Regions from separate parts of the Kitasatospora sp. NPDC057518 genome, predicted to be linked through region 1. Evidence: riboswitches for the same ligand, from Rfam matches in the RefSeq annotation. Region 1 holds a riboswitch; the other holds the start of a gene.
The links. Region 1 has a riboswitch for S-adenosylmethionine ahead of thrC (threonine synthase). Riboswitches for the same ligand answer to the same signal wherever they lie in the genome.
Positions count from the first base shown of each region.

Region 2: another riboswitch for S-adenosylmethionine. It lies ahead of ACFU7Z_RS05525 (aminotransferase class V-fold PLP-dependent enzyme); the one in region 1 lies ahead of thrC (threonine synthase).

Region 1 is NZ_JBHVEU010000366.1:2,844-6,241, forward strand. Features, by position in the region: gene ACFU7Z_RS29660 (trehalose-6-phosphate synthase) at 1-520, opposite strand, end outside; gene ACFU7Z_RS29665 (glucosyl-3-phosphoglycerate synthase) at 581-1,618, opposite strand; SAM riboswitch class I at 1,730-1,866, shown strand; gene thrC (threonine synthase) at 1,883-3,163, shown strand; gene ACFU7Z_RS29675 (MoaD/ThiS family protein) at 3,199-3,398, shown strand, end outside.
Region 2 is NZ_JBHVEU010000032.1:16,763-20,160, reverse strand. Features, by position in the region: gene ACFU7Z_RS05535 (hypothetical protein) at 83-508, shown strand; gene trpD (anthranilate phosphoribosyltransferase) at 624-1,700, shown strand; SAM riboswitch class IV at 1,809-1,927, shown strand; gene ACFU7Z_RS05525 (aminotransferase class V-fold PLP-dependent enzyme) at 1,979-3,361, shown strand; gene ACFU7Z_RS05520 (Lrp/AsnC family transcriptional regulator) at 3,365-3,398, opposite strand, start outside.

The DNA of each region.
Region 1 (3,398 bases):
CCGGGACCAGGGAGAGGTGGTAGTCCTGGACGAGGACGGCGGCGTTCGGGGCGGCCTCGGCGGCGAGGGCTTCGGCGAAGGCCTCGTTGTAGGCCCGGTAGGCGGCCCACTCGGTGCGGAAGGCGGCGTCGAAGGAGGGCGCGGTGGGGGTCGCGTAGAGCAGGTGGTGGACGAACCAGAGGGTGGAGTTGGCGACGCCGTTGTAGGCGCGGGCGAAGGTCAGCGGGTCGATGTCCAGCATCCGTACGGCCTGGCCGCCGACCTCGTGGCCGGCCAGGTCGAGGCGGCCGTGGGGTGCCTCGGCGGCGGCCCTGCGGTCGGAGTCGTCGAGGGCGGCGCAGACCCAGACGGCGTTCGGGTCGTCGATGGCGGAGAGGCCGGAGACCAGGCCGCCGCCGCCGCGGCGCAGGGTCAGCGTGCCGTCGTCGGCGGTGCTGAAGGACACCGGTCCCCGGTTGGACGCCACCAGGACGGGGGCGGTGCCGGTCACGCTCGAACGGTTGGTCGTGAGATCGCCCATGGTTGGCATGTTGCCGTGGGGTCGGCGTGGCAAACCCGTGCGGCCCGTCGAAGAGAGGGTCTAGTGGCGGGCGGCGTACTCGGGGAGGGTGTGGATCGGGGGCCGTTCGAGGGCGGTCACCGGGTGGGTGTGGGCGGTGAAGGCGCGGGTTTCCGGGTCGCGGGTGAACTGGGTGAGGTGGGGGTGGACGAGGTCGGCGGAGGCCTTGAGGCGGTGGGTGCGGTCGAGGCGTTCCAGGGCGGTCCGGTAGATGGTGGCGGCCATCCGGCCGAGGGCCTGGCCGTCCTGGTGGCGGTGGTGCCGGACACCGACGTCCACCTGGGCGAGGGCGTCCAGGCCGGCCAGCTCCAGGGCGTCGACCAGCAGCCCGAGTTCGACGCCGTAGCCGGTGGGGAAGGGCAGCCGTTCGAGCAGTGAGCGGCGGGCCGCGTACTCGCCGCCGAGCGGCTGGACGAAACCGGCGAGTTCCGGCCAGTGGAGGTTGAGCAGGGGGCGGGCGACGAGTTCGGTGACCCGCCCGCCGCCGGCGGGCAGGACGGCGCCCTCCGACTCCAGCGGGCGGTCGTACATGGCCTTGACCAGCTGGATGGACTCGTCGGTGAGCAGCGGGCCGATGATGCCGGAGACGAAGGCCGGGTCGAACTCGCGCAGGTCGGCGTCGACGAAGCAGACGATGTCGCCGTGGGTGACCAGCAGCGAGCGCCAGAGCACCTCGCCCTTGCCGGGGACGGCGGGCAGCCGGGGCAGGACGGCGTCGCGGTGCTCGACCCGGGCGCCGGCCTCGGCGGCGACGGCGGCGGTGGCGTCGGTGGAGCCGGAGTCGACGACGACGAGTTCGTCGACGAGCGGGAGGCGTTCCATCAGCTCGCGGCGGATGGTGCGGACGATGTCGCCGACGGTGGCCTCCTCGTCCAGGGCGGGGAGGACCACGCTGACCGTGCGACCGGTGCGCTCCTTGGCGTCGAGCAGGGTGCGGACCGGCCGGTCGGCCGCGCTCCAGGAGCGGCGGCGCAGCCAGGACGCCGCCTGCGGGAGGAGCGCGGGAGTCGGTTCGGCGGGCACGGAGATCTCCTCGGCGAGGTCGGTGGGACGGGTCATCTCGCTTGGCGGACGGTCCCGTTCAGGTTTGACGCCTTCGGATACAGTCTTCGTACAGCGGTCGGACCTTTGCACGCCGGGGTCTCCGTTGAGCACCACCACAATTTCACAAGCTCATCCAGAGGGACTGAGGGAACGGCCCGTTGACGTCCCGGCAACCTTCTCGCGCGGCTGTCTGTCGACAGGCCCCGGCGGGACAGGTGCCAATTCCGTCCCGTGTCGCGACCGCGCCACGGGGAAGATGAGGAGAGAGGCCTCGCCATCATGGCTATCGACACTGCCGCACCCGTTTCCGTCGACCTCGGCCCGGCCGCCGCGCTGTCCTGTCGCGAGTGCGGCACCCGCTTCCCGCTCGGCCCCAGCTTCGCGTGCCTGGAGTGCTTCGGCCCGCTGGAGATCGCCTACGAGTTCGGCAGCGAGGGCGCCGAGGAGTTGCGCAAGCGGATCGAGGCCGGTCCGGCCTCCATCTGGCGGTACGCGCCGCTGCTGCCGGTGCCGGCCGACGTGGCGTCCAAGCCGAACCTGAACCCGGGGTGGACCCCGCTGGTGAAGGCGGACAACCTGGGCCGGGAGCTCGGTTTCACCGCCCAGCTGCACATCAAGGACGACTCCGGGAACCCGACGCACTCGTTCAAGGACCGGGTGGTCGCGTGTGCGATCGAGGCGGCCCGGGCGTTCGGCTACACCACGCTGTCCTGCTCCTCCACCGGCAACCTGGCCGGCGCGGTGGGTGCGGCGGCGGCCCGGGCCGGGTTCCGGTCCTGCGTGTTCATCCCGCACGACCTGGAGCAGGGCAAGGTCGTCATGGCCGGGGTGTACGGCGGCGAGCTGGTCGGCATCGAGGGCAACTACGACGACGTGAACCGCTTCTGCTCGGAGCTGATCGGCGACCCGGCCGGCGAGGGCTGGGGCTTCGTCAACGTGAACCTGCGGCCGTACTACGGCGAGGGCTCCAAGACGCTGGCGTACGAGATCTGCGAGCAGCTCGGCTGGCGGCTGCCGGAGCAGATCGTGATCCCGATCGCCTCGGGCTCGCAGCTGACGAAGATCGACAAGGGGCTCCAGGAGCTGATCAGGCTCGGCCTGGTCGAGGACCGGCCGTACAAGGTCTTCGGCGCCCAGGCGGAGGGCTGCTCGCCGGTGTCGGCCGCGTTCAAGGCCGGCCGGGACGTGATCAAGCCGGTGAAGCCGGACACCATCGCCAAGTCGCTGGCGATCGGCAACCCGGCCGACGGCCCGTACGTGCTGGACATCGCCCGCCGTACCGGTGGCGCGGTGGAGGACGTCACGGACGCCGAGGTCGTGGCGGCGATCCGGCTGCTGGCGCGGACCGAGGGGATCTTCGCCGAGACCGCGGGCGGGGTGACCGTCGGCGTGCTGAAGAAGCTGGTCGAGACCGGGCAGCTGGACCCGGCCAAGGAGACCGTCGCGATCAACACCGGCGACGGGCTGAAGACCCTGGACGCCGTCTCCGATTCCGGGATGACCGCCGTCATCCGCCCGACGCTGGACTCGTTCCGCGCCGCCGGCCTCGTGTCCGCCTGAACCACCCGATAGGCCCCGCCCCCGCTAGGAGAGTCATGAGCGCCACCGTCCGCATCCCCACCATCCTGCGCACCTACACCGACGGCGCCGCCGAGGTGACCGCCGAGGGTGCCACCCTGGCCGAGGTCGTCGCCGACCTGGAGAAGAACCACGCGGGCATCGCGGCCCGCATCCTGGACGACACGGGCAAGCTGCGCCGCTTCGTGAACGTCTACGTGAACGACGACGACGTGCG
Region 2 (3,398 bases), on a different contig from region 1:
GGGGGACTCGGCGGAGGGTGATCGGGAGTAGCATCCGGATCAGGCGAACGTGGTCCGGATCACACTTGAGGGAGCAGGGCCCATGGCGTACACGACCGATGAGACGCTCACCGTCCTCGTCTACAGCGACGACCGCAACACCCGCGAGCAGGTGCTGACGGCGCTCGGCCGCCGCCCTGCCGAGGACCTTCCGGAACTGTCCTACCTGGAGTGCGCGACCACCCCCGCGGTGCTCAAGGCACTGGAGAAGGGGGGAGTGGACCTCTGCGTGCTGGACGGCGAGGCCGTTCCGGCCGGCGGGCTGGGCCTCGGGCGCCAGCTCAAGGACGAGATCTACGGCTGCCCGCCGGTCCTGGTGCTGATCGGCCGGCCGCAGGACTCCTGGCTGGCCGCCTGGAGCCGGGCCGACGCCGCGATCTCCCGTCCGGTGGAGCCGGTGGCGCTGGCCGGGGCGGTCGCCACCCTGCTGCGGGACCGGCTGGCGAAGCGGACTCCGGCAGTCCGCTGAAATCCGCGCCAGGAGTAGGAAAGACAGGGGTAGAAGCGGGCGCTCCGCTCGATAGGCTGGCTCCATCCGTACGGACGTCCCCGGAGCGGGGAACCGACAACAGCTGGAGTCAGCCATGGTGAACGTGAACCCTGCGAACGGCGGTAGCGACCCCGCGCAGGTGGTCCGCACCTGGCCGGACCTCCTGGCGGCACTGTTGCAGGGGGAGGACCTCGACCGCTCGTCCACCGCGTGGGCGATGGACCGGATCATGAGCGGCGAGGCGTCCCCCGTCCAGGTGGCCGGGTTCATGATCGCGCTGCGGGCCAAGGGCGAGTCGGTCGAGGAGATCGCCGGCCTGGTCGACGCGATGTACGCGCACGCCGAGCCGCTGGAGATCCCCGGCCCGGCGGTGGACATCGTCGGCACCGGCGGGGACCGGGCGAAGACCGTCAACATCTCCACCATGTCGGCGATCGTCGCGGCGGCCGCCGGCGCCAAGGTGGTCAAGCACGGCAACCGGTCGGCCTCCTCGACCAGCGGCTCCTCGGACGTGCTGGAGAAGCTCGGGGTGGCGCTGGACCTCTCCCCCCGGCGGGTCGCCGAGGTGGCCGAGGAGGTCGGGCTGACCTTCTGCTTCGCGGCGAAGTTCCACCCCTCGATGCGGCACGCCGCCACCGCGCGGCGCGACCTCGGGGTGCCGACCGCCTTCAACATCCTCGGTCCGCTGACCAACCCGGCCAAGGTCACCGCGCACGCCATCGGCTGCTTCGACACCCGGCTGTCCGGGCTGATCGCCGGGGTGCTGGCCCGGCGGGGCGCCACCGCGCTGGTCTTCCGCGGCGACGACGGGCTGGACGAGCTGACCATCACCACCACCTCGCAGGTCTGGCTGGTGCGCGACGGGGTCGTCACCGAGTCCACCTTCGACCCGCGGGACGTGGGCATCGAGCTGGTCGGCATCGAGGCGCTGCGCGGGGCGGACGCCTCGTACAACGCCGAGGTCGCGCGGCGGCTGCTGGCCGGCGAGCACGGGCCGGTGCGGGACGCCGTCCTGCTGAACACGGCGGCGGCGCTGGTCGCGCTGGAGCTGGGCGACGCGCCGCTCACCGAGCAGCTGGCGGCCGGCATGGAGCGGGCCGCGAAGGCGATCGACTCCGGGGCCGCGCAGGACCTGCTGCGGCGCTGGTCGGAGGCCACCAGCCGGGCCTGAGGCGGAAGTTGGGGAGCCCGTGCCGGTACGTCGGCGCGGGCTCCCGTGCTGTCCGGATGCTGGATGCCCGTTTGACCACCCGGTGGACCCGGCCTAGAGTCTTCGCCAGGTCATGAGTGACAGCGCCAAGCCCCAGCTGGCTGTCCGGCAACCCTCCGTCCGTGGCGGGGTGCCCTGGGTGAGGACCGGGTCGTCACGGCAAGCCGTCCGTGCGACAAGCGCGGACGCCCGACGACTAGCACTCCCGGGGTCCCTTGCCCCAGAAGGAGTGCATCCCCATGTCTCTGGCCACCGAAATCCGCACCCCGCTCGCCGTCCTCGGCGCCGACGTCCAGGTCCCGCTCGCCAGCGGTGAGAAGGTCGGCTACGCGGCGCTCGACTACGCGGCGAGCTCGCCGGCGCTCCAGCGGGTGTGGGACGACGTCGCCGCCTACGCGCCGTACTACGGCAGCGTCCACCGCGGGGCCGGGTACCTCTCCCAGCTGTCCACCGACCTGTTCGAGCAGAGCCGCCGCACCGTCGGCGAGTTCCTCGACCTGCGCGAGGGCGACCAGGTGGTCTTCACCCGGGCCACCACCGACTCGCTCAACCTGCTGGCCTCCGCCGTCCCGGCCGGCACCCGGGTGTTCGCCTTCGAGACCGAGCACCACGCCTCGCTGCTGCCCTGGGCGCACGCCGGACTGGACGTCACCTACCTGCGGGCGCCGCGCTCGCGGGCCGAGGCGGTGGCCGCGCTGGACGCCGCGCTCGCCGAGGCGCCCGAGGGCCCCAAGCTGCTCTGCGTCACCGGCGCCTCCAACGTGACCGGCGAGCTGTGGCCGGTCGCCGAGCTGACCGCGACCGCGCACCGGCACGGCGCCCGGGTGGTGCTGGACGCCGCCCAGCTGGCGCCGCACCACCGGGTCTCGGTGCGCGAGCTGGACGTCGACTGGATCGCCTTCTCCGGCCACAAGATCTACGCGCCGTTCGGCGCCGGGGTGCTGGCCGGCCGGGCGGACTGGCTGGACGCGGCCGAGCCGTACCTGGCCGGCGGCGGGGCGACCCGGACGGTGGCCCGGGAGGCCGACGGCTCGGTGGCCGTGCAGTGGCACACCGGCCCGGCCCGGCACGAGGCCGGCTCGCCGAACGTCATCGGCGCCTACGCGATCGCCTCGGCCTGCCGGGCGCTGACCGAGGCCGGCTTCGACGGGCTGGAGGCCCGCGAGCAGCAGCTGATCGCCCGGCTGACGGCCGGGCTGGCCGAGATCCCGCAGGTCAAGGTGCTGAACCTGTTCGGCGAGGGCTCCGCCCGGGTGGGCGTGCTGTCCTTCGTCGTCCGGGACTGGAACAGCTCGCACTTCTCCGCCGCGCTGTCCGCCGAGTACGGCATCGGGGTGCGCGACGGCCTGTTCTGCGCCCACCCGCTGGTGCGCACGCTGCTGGGCGACGAGGACGAGGCACCGTCCGAGTGTGGTGCGCCCGAGCCGTCGCTGCCGGGCGAGCGCAGCCTGAACGCGATCCGGGTGAGCTTCGGCGCCGGGACGCCGGACGAGCACGTCGACCGCTTCCTGACCGCCGTCCGGGAGCTGGTCACGGAGGGCGCGGCGTGGAACTACCGCAACGAGGGCGGGCGCTGCGTCGCCACCGTGCAGGTCGAGCGGGGCCGGCGCGCCGAGGGCTGACCGCTACTCGTCCAGGCCGAGGGCGAAGGCGGCCTCC